2 linked regions of the Roseateles amylovorans genome follow. The protein of the gene in region 2 interacts with the protein of the main gene of each other region in a pairwise test. Links are inferred from orthologs where the notes say so. Each region holds a gene or a part of one and is shown on either strand. Other genes may lie near its edges. The genes, in order: N4261_RS26070 and N4261_RS07700.

Region 1 (9,814 bases), 1.3 Mb from region 2 along the record:
AGCGGTGGGCCTCCTCGCTGCGGTTCAACACCACCAGCGCGACGCTGCCGTCTTCATTCACGGCGGCGGTGCATTCCAGCGCTTCGCGGCTGGCCGAGCACAGGACGCGTCGGGCGCCGGGGCGGATGAAGCGGGCGAAATGGCCCAGGTAGTCGTAGGAGTTCTGCGGCATCAACCGGCCGGTTGCGCGGTCCGCCAGCATCGGTGCGCTGCAAAGATTGCCCACATGATTGGGGCCGCCGGTCTCATCGAGCAGCAGGTTCCAGTCAATCCAGCCCACCGTCCAGCGGTTCAGGTCGTTGATGATGCTGCGCGCATAGCGCTCGCCCAAGGCCCAGGAGCCGAGGTGCGGCCCGCCTTCCTGACAGCCTTCGGTGAACAGCAGTTGCTTGTCCGGGAAGGCGTCATGCACCAGCCGGACATGGTCGAAGTGATCCTCGACATACCAGTGGAAGCCGCAGCCCCACACATACTTGGCGGCCTCCGGATCGGAATACACCACATCAGCGCGCTGCACCATCTGATCGCGGTTGTGGTCCCAGATCACGATCCGGATGCGCGACAGCCCGGCCGCATGCAGTGCGGGCCCGAGATGGTCGCGGACGAAGTCGCGTTCCTCCTCGGCGCTGTAGACGCAGGAGTCCCAGCGCTGGGTGGCGTCGGGTTCGTTCTGGACCGACACGCCCCACACCGGCACGCCCTCGGCCTCGTACGCCTGGATGAAGCGCACATAGCACTGGGCCCACACGGCGGCGTATTCCGGCCGCAGCTTGCCGCCGTTGTTCATCTGGCCATTGGTCTTCATCCAGGCCGGCGGACTCCAGGGCGACACCAGCAACTGCATCGGGCGCGCCGCCAGTTTTTGCGCGGCCAGGATCATCGGCAGCAAGGCCTGGCGGTCGCGGTCGATGTTGAAGTGCGCCAGGGCGGTATCGCCCTCCACCGCCGCATGCGCATAGTTGCCCAGCGAGAAGTCGCAGCTGTTCATGTGCACACGGCAGAAGTTGTAGCCGTGACCCGCATCCGCGTCGAAATACGCCCGCAGCAGCGCATCGGCCTCCTCGGGCGGCAGTTGCTGCCAGGTGGTGGCCGCCGCTTCGGTGAACGCGCCGCCGAAGCCTTCAATCCGCTGGAAGGCGCGCTGACTGTTCACCGCCAACTGCGGCAATCCCTGGAGCGACGGCTGCGCCGCGACGCCGGCGGCATCGGTCAGCGTCAAGGGTGGCTGCTCGGCGAAACGGGTGGAGGTGGCCAGATCGGCGCCCTTGGCGGAGAGGGTCCAGCGCAAGGGCGACGCCGGCTGAGAGGTCGGCAAGGAAGCCGGCGAGGGAGTCATCGAAGGCATGTCGGGGTCTGTCGCTTGTCTCGTTGATGTGTCGATGCGCGTCCCGCAGAGCGAGGCGGTTCATCGATTGGCGCATTCTGAAAGCGCTTTCAAGAGCCAGCATAAGGGTTCGGATTTGGATGGTCAACGGGCAAAACGCCAGGGCGGGCGTGGACGTCGCTGGACAGCCGACCGTGGGGGGTGCGCAGGGAGCCGGCCCCGGCGAGGCCGGGTGAAAAGGCCGGGTGAAAAGGCCGGATGAAGAGGCCGGTGAGCCGCAATTTTCAGAATTCGGCTCATGTTTTGAGCCGTATTTCTGCATTTGCGGCTCACGCCATGAGCCGTATTGGCCACGCGAAGGCGGCTGGGGCAATGACTGGTGCTCGGCCGAACACACAGCCCACCCGAACCCACGTCCTCCACATGACGAAAGGCCTGCGCCGCGCGCGTCCGCTTCAAGTAGAGTGCCGCCTGCTTTTGAATCCCAGGATTCAATGACCTACCTGACGATCGACCGCCCATGACACGACTGCAATCCCAGTTGCGCCGCCTCTTCGTCCTGCCTGCCGCCGAGGGGGATGCGGGGGTCTCCGACGGCACCGCCGCTGCCGCGTCCCTGCCCTTCATTGCACCGACCAGCCCGGTGCGCGCGCTGATGCTGGAGGTGGCCCGTCCTGCCGACTGGACCGCGCTGAGCGCCGTCTGGCGCGCGGTGCAGGCCGACCTGTCCTGGCCTGCGCCCGCCATCGCCGTGTCCGGTGCCGACGGCATGCAACTGTGGTTCTCCTTGCAGTCGCCGGTCCCGGCGGCGCAAGCCCACGCGGTCCTGGACGCGCTGACGCAACGCCATCTCGCAGCCATTCCACGGTCACGGGTGGCGCTGCTGCCGCGGCCGGACACTTCCCCTGGCGGCGCCTATCTGCAGGCCAGCCCTGCAGTGGCCGAGGTGCGGTCTGATCAATGGTCGGCCTTCATCGCCCCCGACCTGGCTCCGATCTTTTCAGACACGCCCTGGCTGGACGTGCCGCCTGGCGCCGAGGGTCAGGCCGACCTGCTGCAGCCCCTTCGCAGCATCAAGCCGGCGGAATGGGACGAAGCGATGAAGCAGTTGAACGTCAGCGCGTCAGCAAAGACATCGGCGCGAGCTACCGAAGCCGCGCCGGAGCACCTGGCGACCGACGCGTTGCCCGCCCTCGGCGCCGCCGCGCCCACTGTCTCGCGGGCGCACACCGACGATCCCCGCGCCTTCCTCTTGCGCGTGATGAATGACGACAGCGTGCCGATGGCCCTGCGCATCGAGGCGGCGAAGGCCTTGCTGCACACCACCACTTCTTAAACACGTCCGGGGAGGACTTCTTGAAAGCGATTGTTCTGGCCATCTTGCTGGCCATTGGCGGCTGGTGGTATTTCATCGGCGGGCGCACCCTCACACCCGAACAGGTCACCGCGTTCTACCGTGACTACGAAGCCGCCACCCTGAACCGCGAGCCCGACAAGCTCTGCGCCATGCTGGCGGACGACTTCAGCTCCGAAGCCGCGGTGCGCGTCGCCGGCCAGCCGCGCCCGCGCGTGGACATCCTGAACAAGGAAGAGACCTGCGAATCCCTGCGCCACACCTATGCGGCATGGGAAGAAATCGGTCAGAAGATGGGCGGCATGCTGCAGCTGGATTCCAACTACACGCTGCGCAACATCCAGATTGCGAAGAACCGCAAGCAGGCCACGGTCGAGGTGCAGAGCTCGCTGGACATCGGCGGATCGATCATGTCCATGCGTTCGCGCACCCAGGACACGCTGGTCCGCCGCAACGGCAAGGTGCTGCTGCTGCGCAGCGAGGGCACCGGTCAGGTCAACATGGGCGGGGCCTGATCAACGGGCGCGCGCATCCCTGAGCGTGCGGAAGGTCACCGACCACCGCAGCCGCTCCACCGGCGCCACGCTGTGCTGCCACGCCCAGCGGGACGGCCCCTTGATCCGATAGATCGACCGTGGCGCCACGGCCAGCTTCAGCACATCCGCCCGCTGCGGCATGTCGGGCGGATAGGATCGAAAGCGCAGCGTCGCGGTCGCGCCGAGGGAGACGCCGAAGATCTCCTCGAAGTCGGGCACGTCCCGGTGCCAGCCCAGCGGCGTGCCGGGGGCATATTCAGCCACCAGCGTATGCACCAGCGCACTCGGCGCCAGCCCAGCCCAGTCGGCGATGCGGCGCCGCAGCGGCTGCAGCTCGTCGATCAACGCGGACGACGGCAGCAGCCGGTTGGTGTCGTAGTCGAAGCTGCCGCCATAGCTCACCACGCGACGTCGCGCGGTGTAGCCCTTGTACTGCGCCGCCTCCAGCGGCAGCGCGCGAATCACCGCGATGAGCGCGGCTTCCTCATCAGCCGACAGGAAGCCGGTCTCGTAGACCATGCCTGCGGGCAGGCCGTCGGCGGGCACTTGCAGATCATCGAACAGCGGCGCTTGGTCGGGCGAAGACATGCCGCCAGTATTGCAGGCCGTTGAAATCAGACCCGGAACACTTCCACCGTCTGCAGCAGCGTACGGGCCTGGTCATTCAGGCTTTGTGCGGCGGCTGCGCCCTCTTCCACCAGCGCGGCGTTCTGCTGCGTGGCCTGGTCCATGTGGGAGACCGCCGAGCTCATCTGGCCGATGCCGGCGCTCTGCTCGGTGGCGGCGGACGAGATCTCGTTGATCAGCTGGGTCACCCGCGCGACCTGGCTGACGATGTCGCGCATGGTCGTCCCGGCGGCACCGACCCGTTCGGAGCCTGCCTCCACCTTCTCGACCGAGGTGCCGATCAATTGCTTGATCTCCTTCGCTGCGGCGGCCGAGCGCTGCGCCAAGGCGCGCACCTCCGTGGCCACCACCGCGAAGCCACGGCCGTGTTCACCGGCGCGTGCCGCCTCCACCGCGGCATTCAGCGCCAGGATGTTGGTCTGGAAGGCGATGCCGTCAATCACCCCGGTGATGTCGCTGATGCGCTTGCTGGAGTCGGAGATCTCGCTCATGGTCCCGACCACGTCGGACACCACCTGCGCGCCCTTGCCGGCTGCGTCGCTGGCGGTCTGGGCCAGTTCGGCGGCCTGACGCGCCGCGTTGGCGCTTTCGGCCACCGTGCTGGTCATCTGCTCCATGGAGGAAGCGGTCTGCTGCAGGGCGCCCGCCTGCTGCTCGGTGCGGCTGGACAGATCCAGGTTGCCTGCAGCGATCTGGCCGGCCGCCGTCGACACCGAATCCACGCCCTGGCGCACGCCCACCACCACCGTGCGAAGCGAGCGGGTGGATTGGTCCACTGCACGCAGCAGATCGCCCATCTCGTCCCGGCGGGTCACCACCAGATCGTGGGTCAGATCGCCCTGAGCCACGCGGTCGAGCACCGTCACGGCCTCCGCCACTGGCCGAGTGATGGACCGACCGAGCAGCACGCCGGCAGCCACCGCGAACAGCACCGCCGCAATGCCAGCCACGGTGATCGTGCGCAATGCTTGCTCGGTGATCACGTCCGCCTCTATGGCGGCCTCATCCATCTGCTTCTCCTGAAAGTCACTGAAGGCTTCCAGCTGCTTCATGTATTCGAGCTGAGGCACGCGAACCGCACCCAGAAGCAGCGTGCGCGCTGCTTCCACGTCATCGGACTTCGACGCCTCCAGGAAGGCTTTCAGTTGCACCAGGTAGGCCTGCCGCTTTTCAATGGCCACGGCGAGCAGTTGCTTGCCCTCTTCCCGGTTCACCATCGGTACCAGCTTGTCGAATGCCGCTCCGATCACGGGCAGTTGAGCCTCGATCTTCTGACGTTCACCATCACGCTGAGCACGGTCGTTCACGATGATCAGGTTGCGGGCGGAGCGGGCTTGCTGATTCACCGCCTTGGTGATGACGGCGGTGAGCTTGAGCTGGGGATAGTCTTCGTCAGTGATCAAGTTCACTTGATCGCCCAAGCGAACGATGCCGAAGTAAGCCACGAGTGCGATGCCGACCAACAGCGTACAGACGCCGCCGAAAGCCATAAACAGGCGTTTGCCAATCTTGATGTTGTCGAGGAAGGTCATGGGTGGTCCAGGTAGGCAGAAGAGGAAGAGCACAGGCCCGATCGAGGGATGCCGCACTCTAGCGACGCGGCTGGGAAAACCCTGCACGAGGAACGCACTGCCTCAGGTCAGCCAGATGCACCAACACCTGTCGGGCGATCGCCTACAACTGCTTCGCCTCGGTGCGCGGGCATGGCGACGGCTCCCGCATACGGCCCCTGTCCCGACGCCACTGGCTGACCCAAACGGCCGCCGCCTCGGTCGCGATGTCGACCGGGCTGGGCCTGTCGATTGCCGACGCGGCCGACACCGTCACCCCGCTGCGGATCGGCAATCCCGCCCACAGTCGTGCCGCGTCCTTCACCGGCGCGCAGATCCTGCCGCGCAAGGTGGCGATTCAGGAGTCGCCGGTGTGGCGACCGGTGTGATGCCGAGTCGGTGGAGCCGCTGGCTTCACGGCTTCCTGGCGAATCGCGCCGCCTGTTGGGCTCCGGGGCACATCACAACGTTGGCCTGAGCGGCGGGACCCAGCGCCGCCGGACGTCAGAAGCTCTGCACATCCCTGTGCGAAGCACCAGCCACGCCGCGCCGCGCCTGCGCATCGACCAGCTTGGCCCGGGCGGCATGCGCCTCCAGCGCCTGCCGCAAGCGGTGGGGGTGGTAGGCCAGCCGACCCAGCGGGATGCTCACGTCGCCGCCGTTGAACAATCGCTTGGCACTCCGCCACATCGACGGTCGGACTTCGCCGCCGCCAGGCAACGAGACACCAGGACGAAGGACCAGCACCAGGCTGTCGCCGTCGCCCACATCGAGTGACGCACTTTCGATGTCCGACCACGGCAGGTGCGCATGCAGATGGAAATGGTCGGTGATGCCCTGTGCATCCACCACCAGCGCCGGGCCGTGGAGTCGCAGCGACTGCAAGGCACCGCCACCGATGGAGGCCGCCAAGGCCAGCATCACCAGAGCCCCCAGCAGACTCATGGCCAGACCCAACCGCGGCCCCAGCAGATGCGGCAGCCACAGCAGCCCCGCCAGTCCGCTCAGCGCAATGACGGCCGCGAACGGCAGCGTGAACAGCGCCGTCCAGCGGCGGAGCTCCATCGCCAGGCTCGGGGGTGTCTTGGTGGATTCCGGGTTCACGGCTCAACCTCGTTCAGGGTCGCTCATGGCCATCCACGGCCGTTCAAGCCTGTTCGGGCATGAAGGTGCCGATCAGAGCCATCACCAGCAGCAAGCTGCCCAGCACGATGGCCACCCAGTTCCATGCACTGAAACGACGGTTGGGGTCATGCCCCGGCGCAGCGATCTCGTTGACCGCATTCATCGCGGCCTGCACCGGCATCATGAACAGCGGTGCGGCCATCGCCACCCACCAGTAGGGATCCGGCAGTTTCCACAACACCGTCGTGACGATCCATCCGCCCGCCAAGGCCGGGACGTTGAGCTTGGCACCGGCGCTGCCTTCGGAGGCATGCACGCGGGTGCAGAGCGCGTAGACGAAGAAGATCCCGAACAGCGCACGCAAGGCCGGAATGATGGACGACTGCTCCCGTTCCCGCACCAGTTTCCACTGCTTGTAGAACCAGTACACGCTGTAGAACTGCATCGTGACCATGCACATCACGACCATCTTGAGCGGCCCCACCGAGAACCACATCGGCCGGCCCTGGGCCTGCTCGGGAACCACGATGGCCACCTCGGCCTGAGGCGGCGCAAAGCGCGACGCATAGTCGGACACCGGATCCGGCGGCGCGGTCGATGTCCATGGGGCTTGCGGCTGAGACACGGAAAATCCTCCCTCGATGCAACACACGGTCGTTGACCTGAGTCGATCGAGTCATCCGCCCGCAGCGCCCAGGTTCATGCTGCGCGGGATCATGCCAGCCCGGGTTTGAGCCGATGCTTTGCGCTTACCCTGACACGATGGGCCGGTCGTGACGGATTGCATGAACGGACGGCGCCGCCGCAGCGCCCTCCCGACGCCTGACGCTTCCCTCCGGACTGCCCGGCGGCATCAGCGTGCCCGGCGCCGAGCTGGTTCGCCGGGCGCGAGACCTGGCCCTGGACCCGTCCACCCAGATCATCGTGAACTGCGCCGGCCGGACCCGCAGCATCATCGGCGCGCAGTCGCTCATCAATGCCGGGCTCCCGAATCCGGTGGCGGCGCTGCGCAACGGCACCATCGGCTGGACCGTGGCCGCCTTCGGCGGGCGCGCTGACGTTGGCCGCCGCATGCGCCATCAGTGGCGCCTGACTTTGCGCTGCCCGCAAGGACAAAGGCCCGACTGTGGACACAGCCGGGCCTTCCTGCATTCACCTCCAGGCGCGCACCGCCCTCACCCCGAAGGCGGCGGCAACCCGCGCCTCACTTGCAGACGTTGGCGTCCACGGCCGAGCCGTCCCACAGACGCTTCAGGTTGTTGTACTTGTCGGTGGACACGGTCTTCCAGTCGTCCTGCAGCACCCCGCCGGTGTCGCCCGAGTTCGGGTTCCACGACCAGTAGAAGAAGTTGCGCACGCCCTTGCACTTCAGCCAGTCGACGAACTTGATCTGCCATTGACGGTCCTTGTCGGTGAAGCGGCCACCGAACTCACCCAGCACCACCGCGTTCGTGCCCATGAACTGGCCCAGCTGACGCTGCCAGATCGCCGGCATGTTGTTCGGGAAGCCGGTGCCGTCATTGAAGTAGGCCTGGCCGGAGACCGACGGGCCGTAGATGTGCGGCGACAAGACCAGCTTGCTGGCCGGGATCTTGGTGGTGTCGATCGGATAGCAGGCGAACGGCTCGATGTTGCCGCCCCACCAGTGACCGTCCGGCGATTCGCAGCGACCGCCGTTGTCGGACACGCCTTCCACGAAGATCAGCACATTCGGGCTGGCAGCATTGACGACGGCGCCGGCGCGTTCAGCCGCCAGCTTCCAGTCGTTGTTGATGTCGCCAGTGCCCCAGAAAGCGCCGCTGCCGCCGATGCTGTGCGGCTCGTTCTTCAGATCGATCGCGAAGACGTTCGGCACGTTCTTGTAGCGATTGGCGACGAACTTCAGATCGGCCGTCCATTGGTCCAGCGTGTAGCCGGCGATCTGCGGCGTGGGCGAGATGGCCTGGCAATCCGGACGGTGGTGGTCCAGCATCACATAGAAGCCGCGGCTGGCGAACTCGGCCACGATCCGGTCGAGCAGTTGCAGCGGCGTCTTGCCCGCCAGATCCGGGTTGACGGCAGTGTTCAGCACGCCGCCGGGCGGCGTGGTCGAGCGCAGCGTGTTCGGGCAGAACGGCAGACGGACCGCATTGAAGCCCAGATCCTTCATCTGCCCGATCATTTCCTTGTAGTTGCGCTGCCACAGGCCGTGCGCGACCAGGTCCGGCGTCTCGAAGCCGAACCAGTTCACGCCGCGGATCGACACCGTGGTGCCCTTCGCGTCCACGATGCGGCCACCGGAGGCAACGCTGAACGGCAGCTTGAATTCCCCGGTCGCCGGCACGGACAGATCGCCACCAGGTGCAGGTGCAGGTGCAGGTGCAGGTGCAGGAGCTGGCGCCGGGGCGGGAGCCGGAGAAGGCGCTGGGGCGGGCGAAGGTGCCGGTGCGGGAGACGGCGCAGGCGCCGGGCTGGGGGCCGGCGCAGGAGAAGGCGCGGGAGCTGGAGACGGTGCGGGGGCCGGCGAAGGCGCTGGTGCGGGGGCCGGGGCACCGGCTTCGCTGATGCGGAACGAGGCCGCGGTCGGCGCGGTGCCGGTGCCGCAGAAGCCGACCTCAAAGCTCTGACCCACCGCCACCGGCGAGTTCCAGGCCAGGCCGGTCACCGCCACCGTGGTGCCCGTGGTCTTGAAGTTGCCGCTCCAGCTGCCGTTGAGTTGACCCTTGGGCAGATCGAACAGCAAGGTCCAGGCGCCGCTGGGCTTGGTGCCGGGATTGCGAATGGTCACATGGGAGCAGAAGCCGCCATTCCAGGTGTCCTGGGCCACATTGACCGACAGCGCCGCATGGGCGGAGCCGAGGCTGCCGACAGTCAGCGCAATGAGGGTGCAGCGAAAGGCGAATCGACGGTTGGATCGCATGATGTGTGGAGTTGACGTGGGGACAGCACTCCCGCTCGACGTGGGCGACGCCGGCACCTCAAGGGGGTGCTGGCATGGGCATGGCGGGCCGCGATGACAACGGTGTCAATGCTGCGCGCAGGTCGAGTGGTCCTGCGTCTCGAATGCGCGCAGGGCATTCGGACGACTGGGTTGAAGTGTCGAATTTCAAGGCCGACATGGGCAGCAAAAAAGCGTAACGAGGCGCTTGCCCGGAGCCTCACGCCACCAGGGCGTCCACCCGATTCAAAGCCCGTGTTCAACGCATCTTCATCGTCCCCTGCACGACCATTCCAGACGAGCGTGCCGTTCGTCGGACACGCTTGGAAACACAGTGCGGCAGCGGCGATCGACGGCGCATCAATGCATCAACAGATACCG
Region 2 (9,748 bases):
GTGGCCAAAGCCAATGTGCCGGTGCCGGCCAAGGTCGCCGCACCCGCCAAGGTCGAGGCCGCGCCGCGTGCCGGCGGCGCCAACATGGACCAGTCCACGTTGCGGGTGTCTGTCGAGAAGGTCGACCAACTGATCAACCTGGTCGGCGAGCTCGTGATCACCCAGGCGATGCTGGCCCAGAACAGCCGCAACCTCGATCCGGGCCTGTACCAGCAACTGGCCTCCGGCCTGGCCGACCTGGAGCGCAACACGCGCGACCTGCAGGAATCGGTCATGTCGATCCGCATGATCCCGATGTCGGTCGTGTTCAACCGCTTCCCGCGGATGCTGCGCGACCTGGCGGCCAAGCTGGGCAAGAAGGTCGAGCTCGTCACCCAGGGTGAAGCCACCGAGCTGGACAAGGGCCTGGTCGAGAAGATCACCGATCCGCTGACCCACCTGGTGCGCAACAGCTGCGACCACGGCATCGAATCGCCCGCCGACCGTGCAGCCAAGGGCAAGCCCGAGCAGGGCACGATCACCCTGGTGGCGTCCCACCAGGGCGGCTCCATCGTCATCGAAGTGCGTGACGACGGCCGCGGCCTCAATCGCGAGAAGCTGATCAAGAAGGCCCGCGAAAAGGGCATCGATGCGCCGGACAGCATGTCCGACCAGGAGGTCTGGGGCCTGATCTTCGCCCCCGGCTTCTCCACCGCCGACCAGGTCACCGACGTGTCGGGCCGCGGCGTGGGCATGGACGTGGTGAAGAAGAACATCACCTCGCTGGGCGGCACGGTCGAGATCGACTCGGCCGAAGGCTACGGCATGAAGGTCTCGGTGCGCCTGCCGCTGACGCTGGCCATCATGGACGGCATGAGCGTGGGCGTCGGCGAAGAGGTCTACATCCTGCCGCTGTCCTCGGTGGTGGAGTCCTTCCAGGTGCAGTCCGACACCATCAAGACCGTGGGCGGCTCCGGCCGTGTGGTCGAGGTGCGCGATGAATACATGCCGGTCGTGGAACTGGAGCAGGTCTTCAATGTGCCGCGTTTCGACTTCGAGCACGTCAGCTCCATCATGGTCGTCGTGGAAGCCGAAGGCGGCCGCGTGGCCATGCTGGTCGACGAGCTGCTGGGGCAGCAACAGGTCGTGGTGAAGAACCTGGAGGCCAACTACCGCAAGGTGACGGACGTATCCGGCGCCACCATCATGGGCGACGGGCGGGTGGCCCTGATCCTGGACGTGGGCAGCCTGGTCCGACGTTCGCGCCATTGAATGGTGCGCCAAGTCCGAGATAACGAGATAAGAGGTAGGACATGAACTTCAGTGCACTGCTGCGTCAATTCAGCATCCGCACGCGCATGATCGGCGCCATCGGGATCGTGCTCGCGCTGCTGGTGGTCGTGGGGAGCGTCGGCCTGTATGGCATGCAGTCGATGCGCGGCCAGACACAGCAATTCCTCGAGAAGTCGACTGCGCGCGGCAATCTGATCGCCGATCTCACGAGCACGATGGGAAAGATCCGTGTCCATGAAAAGGACATGATCATCAATTACGAGAAGCCCGACGTCGTCAAGAGCCGCCATGCCAAGTGGGACGAGGCCCGCAAGAAGGCGTCGGAGGAACTCGCCGAACTGGGCAAGCTCAGCGGCGAAGATGATCAGGATGCCATCAAGAAACTGCAGACTGCGCTGGAGACCTATGCGGCCAAGTCGGCCAATGTGGTGACCCAGCTCGAAGCCGGCGCCTACGACCACGCCGCCGTGGCCGACCGCCTGCTGCAACCGGCCAAGGACCAGGTCGTCGAGGCAGAGAAGCAGCTCGACGAACTTGCCCAGCGCCTGGAAGCCCAGTCCGAGGAGATGCGCAAAGGCATGGAGAGCACCCAGGGCGGCGTGCTCTGGGCCTTTGGCCTGGTGCTGGTGTTCGCCGCCATCGTCGTGGTGCCGCTGACGCTGCTCAACATGCAGACCATCTGTGCCCCGCTGGCCGATGCCGAAGCGCTGGCTGCCGCGATCGCCGAAGGCGACCTGTCGCGCGCCATGAAGCCGGTGGAAGGGGTGGATGAAGCCTCCAAGCTGACCCGCTCGCTGCACCGCATGCAGGAAGCCCTGCAGACCATGGTCGGACAACTGCGCACGGCTGCAGATTCGATCCGCACCGCGTCGATGGAAATCGCCACCGGCAACCAGGATCTGTCCAGCCGGACCGAGCAGACCGCCTCCAACCTGCAGGAAGCCGCCTCCTCGCTGGTGCAGTTGACCGGCACCGTCAAGCAGACCGCCGACTCCGCCCGCACCGCCAACCAGCTGGCCTCCTCCGCCTCCGGCGCGGCGGCCAAGGGTGGCGAGGTGGTGAGCCAGGTCGTCTCGACGATGGACGAGATCAATGCCAGCTCCAAGCGGATCAGCGACATCATCGGCACGATCGACGGCATCGCCTTCCAGACCAACATCCTGGCGCTGAACGCGGCGGTCGAAGCTGCCCGTGCCGGCGAACAAGGCCGCGGCTTTGCGGTGGTCGCCGGCGAGGTCCGCTCACTGGCACAACGCAGCGCCGAAGCGGCCCGCGAGATCAAGACCCTGATCGGCGCCAGCGTCGAGCGGGTCGAGACCGGCTCGCGCCTGGTGCAGGAAGCCGGCAGCACGATGAGCGACATCGTCTCCAGCGTGCAGCGGGTCACCGACATCATCGGTGAGATCACCGCAGCCTCCAGCGAGCAGAGCGACGGCATCAGCCAGGTCACCCAGGGCGTGGGCAACCTCGACCAGATGACGCAGCAGAATGCCGCGCTGGTGGAGGAATCCGCCGCCGCCGCCGAGAGCCTGAAGGATCAGGCCGAGCGCCTGGGTTCGGTGGTGGATCGGTTCCGCGTGAGTTCGAGCGCTGCGGTGGCAGCCGCGCCGGCACCGGCGTATAAGTCACATGGCGCGTCGGGTGCGGTGAAGTCGGCGTCGGCGCACGCGTTCTCGAATTCGTCGTCCTCGGCCTCCCCATCGACGACGCACGCCCATTCATTTGCCACGACCAGCCCGAAGGCGCCGGTCAAGTCCGCTGCGTCGTCAACGTCGTCGACCGCCGCCAAGCCTGCTGCAACGACCTCCTCCACCGCATCCCACGGCGCTCGCCCGAGCCCCGCAGGTGCACTGAAGAAGCCGCTGGCAGCCGGCGCCAAGCCGGTGTCGAAGACCAAGCCGGCCGCATCGCCCCTGAAGAAGCCCGCTGCGGCGCCGAAATCGGCTGCCGCCTCGTTCACTCCCTCCCCCGCGCCGGCAATCCCGGCCACGGCCGCCGCTGATGGCGACTGGGAAACCTTTTAATCCGTCGCACGAGGTCACATCATGGAAATCGTCCAACAAACCGGCACACAGGTTGTGCAAGCCAGCCCCGGCGCCGCGCTGACCCTTCCTTCCAGCGCGTCGAACGCGCCGGCCGGTGGTGAGTACCTCACCTTCCGTCTGGGACAGGAGGAATACGGCATCGACATTCTGAAGGTGCAGGAAATCCGCTCCTACGAGCAGCCGACCCGCATCGCCAACGCGCCCGACTTCATCAAGGGTGTGGTGAACCTGCGCGGCGTGATCGTCCCGATCGTGGACCTGCGCCTGAAACTGGGTTGCGCCACGGCCGAGTACAACAGCTTCACCGTGGTCATCGTGCTGAACGTGAAGAACCGCGTCGTCGGCGCGGTGGTGGACTCGGTGTCCGACGTGCTGGAACTGAACCGCGACGTGATCCGTCCCGCGCCGGAACTCAGCGCCAGCACCGTCAACACCAGCTTCATCATGGGCATCGGCGCGGTGGCCGATCGCATGCTGATCCTGATCGACATCGAAGGCCTGATGTCCAGCGCGGACATGGGGCTGATGGACAGCCTGACGGTCTGATGACCGTCCGGCCCTGCGACCATCAGGCGCTTGCGCTGCATCTGACGGTCTGACCGAAGGTCATCCTCCGGCGGTCGGATCGACCGCTGGCTCGGCCGCCTGATCGGTCCCGATGAAACGCCCGGCTTGCCGGGCGTTTCGCCGTTTGGGGCCTGTCGCGACGCCATGGGGCTGCTGCGCACGCAAGCCGAGCGGCAGACCGGACGGCGGTCTCTGTGCCGTCTCTATACGAGTGGACAGCGCCCGTCCGGGCGCCCTGTCCCTTTGCATGCCTTGCGACGCCTCGGCGTCAACGCGGCAAGTCGGCGGGGCCCTGCCAGCCCTGCTCGGCAGATCGCCTGCGCAGTGGCCCAGCGGGCGCCTGCCCGGCGCGCCCACTCACTGCGTATCGGCTTCGCGCAGCGTCTGCACCACCGGACGCTTCAGCACGCCGCGCAGCGCCCACCAGCCCGCCAATTGGGCCAGGATGGCTCCGCCCACGGTGGTCCCGATCAGCACCCAGGGCTTGAACTGCCATTCGAACTCGAAGGCGTAATGGGTCAGCGCCCAGCCCAGCGCCTGGGCGGCGAGCCCCGCCAGCGCACCGGCCAACGCACCCAGCCCCAGCAGCTCCGCCCGTTGAACCGCAGCCAGCAAGGAACTCGGTGCCCCCAGCGCACGCATCAGCGCGAACTCCCGGGTACGCGCATCCCGCGACCCGACGGCCGCCACCAGCAGCACCACCACGCCCAGCGCCAGCGCCACCGCGAACAGCAGTTGAACCGCCATGATCACCTGCTCCAGCACCGACTGCACCTGATGCAGCTCGGCCGACACATCGATCAGGGTCAGGTTGGGATACGCATTGATCAGCCGCCGATCCAGCGCTGCGGCTTGCCCGTCGGGCGAGCGGTAGGCGGAGATATAGCTGATCGGCAGCTCCGGCATCTCGGCGCGCGGGAACAGCACGAAGAAGTTGACCCGCATCGAGCCCCAGTCCACCTTGCGCAAGGTGGTGATGCGCGCCTCGGTGACGATCCCCGCGATGTCGAAACGCAGGCGGTCACCCAGCTTCAGGCCCAACTGATCCGCCAGGCCTTGCTCGACGCTCAGACCGTCCTTGTCGTCCGCCTGCCACGTGCCGGCAGTGAGCAGGTTGTGCGCGGGCAAGGTCGCCGTATGGCTGAGGTTGAATTCGCGTTCCACCAGGCGTTGGGCGCGCTCTTCCTGGAACTGTCCGGGCCGCACCGGCTGCCCGTTGATCGCGACCAGTCGGCCGCGGATCATCGGGTACCAGTCGTAGTTCTGGACGCCCGCCTGTTCCAGGCTCGACCGGAATCCGGTGCCCTGCTCCGGCTGGATGTTGATGACGAAACGGTCCGGCGCATCGGTGGGCGTGGCCGCTCGCCAGCTGTCGATCAGGTCGGTGCGCAGCAGCACCAACAGCGCGAGCGCGAGCAAACCGAGCGACAACGAGCCCACCTGCAACACCGCGAACGCCGGGCGTGCCGCCACCTGCCGGGTGGCAAGCAACAACCAGCGCGGTGCGCCCGCCTGCGGCACCACGGCGCGCAGCGCCTTGACCGCGAGCCACGCCAGCAGCGCAAAGCAGGCCAGGGCGACCGCAAACCCGCCGGTGGCGACCAGCCCCAGCCGCCAATCGGCCGACAGCGCCGTCAGCACCGCTGAGAAGCCCAGCACGCCGGCCAGCAGCACGACGATGGAGCCCAGCTTCGGCCGTCCCAGTTCACGACGGATCACCCGCAGCGGCGGCACCGCCGCCAGTTGCAGCACCGGCGGCAGACCAAACCCAAGCAGCAGGCACATGCCCATGCCCAGGCCCAGCAGCACCGGCCAGATGCCAGGCATCGGCAGGTCCACCGAGATCAGACCCGCCAACAGGCCGATGAAGGCGTAATGCAGCAGGAAGCCCAGCAGCACGCCGATGGCGCTGGCGATCAGACCCACCCAGGCAAATTCCAGGGTGAAGACCCAGGTCAGCCGGCGCTGCGGCTGGCCGAGCACCCTCAGCATGGCGCAGTCGTCCAGATGCCGATTGGCGAATTCACGCGCGGCCAGTGCCACGGCAATGGCTGCCAACAAGGCCGCCAGCAAGGCGACCAGATTCAGGAACTTGGTCGCGCGATCCAGCGTCTGGCGCATCTCCGGCCGGCCGGATTCCAGTGACTCCAGCCGCACACCGCGCCAGTTCTGCTCGCGCGTTTGACGAGCCGTCTCGGCATTGAACTGCTTCAGCGCGGTCTCGCCGCCGATCACCGCAAACCGATAGGTGACCCGACTGGCCGGCTGGATCAGCGCGGTGGCGGCAAGATCCTTCATCGTCAGCATCACCCGGGGTGCGAAGTTCAGGAAGCCGGCGCCGCGGTCCGGCTCATTGGCGATCTCACCGGCGATGGTCAGCGTGGCGTCACCCAACAGGATCGGATCGCCCACCTTCAAATCCAGCGCACTCAGCACGCCCGCATCGACCCACACCGCCCCCGGCGGCGGCGCGCCCACCTGACGGCCGTCCTTCAACGCCAATTGGCCGCGCAACGGATAGGTCTCGCTCACCGCCTTGACCGCCACCAGCCGACTGCCGCCGCCCTGCGCCTCGCCGGCGCGGGCCATGCTGGGGAAGTTCAGGCTGTCGACGGTCTTCAATCCAAGGCGGGTGGCCAGGTCGCGCACCATCTGGGGCGTTGGCTGGTCGCTGGCGACCACCGCATCACCGCCCAGCAACTGAGCCGCATCGCGCCGCAGGCCGCGATCCAGCCGGTCGGACAGGAAGGACACCGCGCATACCGCCGCCACCGCCAGCATCAGCGCCAGGACCAGCAGGTGCAGCTCGCCGGCGCGCGCATCACGCCAGGTCTGCAGGGCGGTCTGGCGCCACAGTGAAGGCGGGCGGCGCGACGAGGCGCCCTTGGGCGACATCCCCGTCGCGCCGGAAGTCAGGCCGGACGGCGGGTTGGACTGAAGGGGGGATTGCACGCTCATGCCCGCACTGTAGCGAAGGACGTGCCCGCGCGTGCGACACGCCACTGCGGTCGTGCAAGCCAGTTGAACAGACCATGCAAGCGGTTTTCATGATGGCGTTCGTGGCAAGGGCTTAATTCGGGCATGGATTCCAACCACCACCGCCCTGGCGAGACCGCCATCGATCGCCGCTTCCCCGCGCTCTTCGTGTCCCACGGCTCGCCGATGATCGCACTGGAGCCGGGCCAGACAGGTCGGTTCCTTCAGCATCTCGGCCGTACGCTGGACCGCGACTGGGGCCGCCCCACGGCGGTGCTGGCGATCTCCGCGCACACCACCGCCCGCGAGGCGGTGCTGCTGGGCGGTGCCCAGCATGAGGCGATCTATGACTTCGGCGGTTTCCCCGCCGAGCTCTATCGCCTGCGTTATGACGCCCCCGGCGCCCCGGCGCTGGCTCAGACGCTGTCGGACGCACTCGCCTTGCCGGTGATCGATCACGGCGGTCTGGATCACGGCATCTGGACGGCGATGCGCCACCTCTACCCCGACGCCGACGTGCCGGTGCTGCCGCTGGCGCTGACGCCGCACGCCACACCCGCCCAACTCATGGCGCTGGGCGGGCAGTTGCCAATGCTGTCGGCGCAAGGGGTGCTGGTCTTGGCCACCGGCAGCATCACCCACAACCTGCACCTGCTGATGCGGGGCCAGCCGTCCGAGGATGCCGTGGAGATGACGGAATCCCACGCCTTCCGGCAATGGATCGCAGACCGCAGCGCGGCCCTGGACTGGGAGGCGCTGGCCGACTATCGCCAACAGGCACCGCATGCCGCCCTGATGCATCCCACGGACGAGCATCTGCTGCCTTGGTACGTCGCGGCGGGCGCCGGCGGATTGACGATCCAGCCGCAGCGCATCCACCAAGGCGCCACATTCGGCTGCCTGGGCATGGACGCGTATGCATTCGGTCCGCAGGCGCTGCGCCTGGTCCAGGCCCTGGCGGCCTGAGGCAGACCGACCACCCACGACGCCCCGGCGGGCTGCTCGCACATGAACAAAGGCCGCGCACTGCGCGGCCTTTGTTCATGTCGAACGCCCCATTCGGCGTCGGAGTCCTCCCCCATCTGCGGACTGACGCCCTCTGATGGTGCCGACGCCATTCCGCCGTTCCGCCGTTCCGGCGTTCCGGCGTTCCGGCGCTCAGATAAAGATCGCCGCCAGGATGCCCAGAATCAGCGCCCACTTCACCACGTAGTAGCCCAGGCGCGACTTGGCCTTGAAGGCTTTGAAGAAGATCCGAACCTTGTACGCGTGATAGAAGAACTTGTTGAGCCCGCCGATCGGTTCGCTCTCCAGGTTCTGGGTGGCCGCGGCCGTCATCACCAGCTTGCCGAACCAGCGGTTCAGCCAACGGGTCGGCGCGAAGTACAGCGGACGCTCCACATCACAGAACAGGATTACCCGTTGCTGGTCGGTGGTGTTCTCGGCGTAATGGATGAAGGTTTCGTCGAACATGACGTCCTCTCCATCGCGCCAGTGATAGCGCTGGCCGTCGACCTCGATGAAGCAGCCCGGGTCGTTGGGGGTGGTCAGGCCCAGGTGGTAGCGCAGCGAGCCGGCATACGGATCGCGATGGCGCACCAGGCGAGCCCCCGGCGGCAGGGACGCGAACATCGCCGCCTTCACCGTGGGAATGCGGCGCAGCAGTTCGACCGTCTTCGGGCAAAGCGACTGCGCCGATTCCATGTCGCGGTCATACCACTTCAGGTAGAAGCGCTTCCAGCCGGTGCGGAAGAAGGAATTGAAGCCGATGTCGTTGTAGCCGGACGCGGCCTTGATGTAGCCCTCGTCGTTGAGCTTGAGCGCCTCTTCGCGGATCAACTGCCAGTTCTCGCGCAGCAGGGCGAGTTCCTTGAATTCCTCGGTCTTGAGGTAGGGCGTGGCCGGCGCGCGTGAGAACAGGTACATCACCGCATTGATCGGCGAGATGAGCACCGTGAAATCGGTGAGCGCGCGGGCCAGCTTGAAGCGAACCCGGCCCCGGAAGTGGGCATACAAGGCCGAGGCGATGAAGATCGCCAGCACCCAATAACGCGTCGGCGGCAGCCAGTCGGCCATGTGCAGATTCTCCAGAAAGCGCCGCGACTGGCGCTTGAGCCACGGTCCCCGCCCTGCTTGCCCATTTGCCCATTTCTCGGCAACTTCCGGAGCCTCCCGGAGGGCCCGACACGCAGGGGACCGAGTGAAGCGCGGGATTATCACCGCACGCGGGATTTCCCGCAGAAGGGATCAGACGCGAGCGTCAGGGCTTCGCACCGCCGCGCGTGCGCGGGACCGATCCACCGCCAGCGACACCGCCCAGATCGCCAGCCCGCCGAAGGCCAGCACCACGCCGACCCAGCCGGTGGACGTCCAGCCATAACCGGCCGCGATCGTCAGCCCGCCCAGCCAAGGTCCGAGCGCATTGGCCGCATTGAAGGCCGAGTGGTTGAGCGCGGCGGCCAGTGTCTGCGCATCGCCGGCCACATCCATCAGCCGCGTCTGCAGCACCGCACCCAAACCGCCGCTGCAGCCGATCATGAAGACCACCAGCAGCAGCGTCCACAGGTTGCCGGCCGCAAACGGGTACAGGCCCAGCGACAAGGCGCTCCACAGCAGCAGCCCGCCGACGGTGGGCATCAAGGCCCGATCCGCCGCCCAGGCCGCGCCCAGGGTCCCGGCGGTCATGCCCATGCCGAACACGCTCAGGACCACCGGCAACATGCCCGGGCCGGTGCCGGTGACTTCCAGCAGCGTGGAGCCGAGGTAGGTATAGACCGCGAACATGCCGCCGAAACCGATCGTGGCGATGCCCAGCGTCAGCCAGACCTGACCACGGGCCAGCGCACCCAGCTCACGCATGGCGCTCGCGCCCGCACGAACGGGGTCGC

Evidence for each region.
Region 1: the proteins of N4261_RS07700 (region 2) and N4261_RS26070 interact in binary tests that used the Escherichia coli proteins (3 or more experiments, as listed by UniProt). The link is inferred for Roseateles amylovorans from one-to-one orthologs.

What each region holds. Positions count from the first base shown.
Region 1 is NZ_CP104562.2:3,103,094-3,112,907, reverse strand. The notes cover bases 3,145-6,085. They hold N4261_RS26070 (methyl-accepting chemotaxis protein), read right to left. Parts: upstream 5,461-6,085; coding sequence 3,829-5,460; downstream 3,145-3,828. Other genes in these bases: N4261_RS13025 (hypothetical protein), read right to left, coding at 5,896-6,085; N4261_RS13030 (hypothetical protein), read left to right, coding at 5,619-5,780; N4261_RS13045 (alpha-ketoglutarate-dependent dioxygenase AlkB), read right to left, coding at 3,194-3,802; N4261_RS13050 (nuclear transport factor 2 family protein), read left to right, coding at 3,145-3,193. Also shown: N4261_RS13060 (glycoside hydrolase family 30 protein), read right to left, coding at 1-1,345; N4261_RS13055 (hypothetical protein), read left to right, coding at 1,845-2,660; more of N4261_RS13050, read left to right, coding at 2,681-3,144; more of N4261_RS13025, read right to left, coding at 6,086-6,495; N4261_RS13020 (hypothetical protein), read right to left, coding at 6,539-7,141; N4261_RS13010 (cellulase family glycosylhydrolase), read right to left, coding at 7,721-9,415; N4261_RS13005 (c-type cytochrome), read right to left, coding at 9,794-9,814. UniProt on the Escherichia coli protein: Receptor for the attractant L-aspartate and related amino and dicarboxylic acids. Tar also mediates taxis to the attractant maltose via an interaction with the periplasmic maltose binding protein. Tar mediates taxis away from the repellents cobalt and nickel.
Region 2 is NZ_CP104562.2:1,782,654-1,792,401, reverse strand. What follows is about bases 2,216-5,090. They hold N4261_RS07700 (chemotaxis protein CheW), read left to right. Parts: upstream 2,216-3,317; coding sequence 3,318-3,863; downstream 3,864-5,090. Other genes in these bases: N4261_RS07695 (ABC transporter permease), read right to left, coding at 4,242-5,090. Also shown: N4261_RS07715 (chemotaxis protein CheA), read left to right, coding at 1-1,251; more of N4261_RS07695, read right to left, coding at 5,091-6,779; N4261_RS07690 (dioxygenase family protein), read left to right, coding at 6,966-7,826; N4261_RS07685 (aspartyl/asparaginyl beta-hydroxylase domain-containing protein), read right to left, coding at 8,019-8,936; N4261_RS07680 (MFS transporter), read right to left, coding at 9,108-9,748. UniProt on the Escherichia coli protein: Involved in the transmission of sensory signals from the chemoreceptors to the flagellar motors. It physically bridges CheA to the MCPs (methyl-accepting chemotaxis proteins) to allow regulated phosphotransfer to CheY and CheB.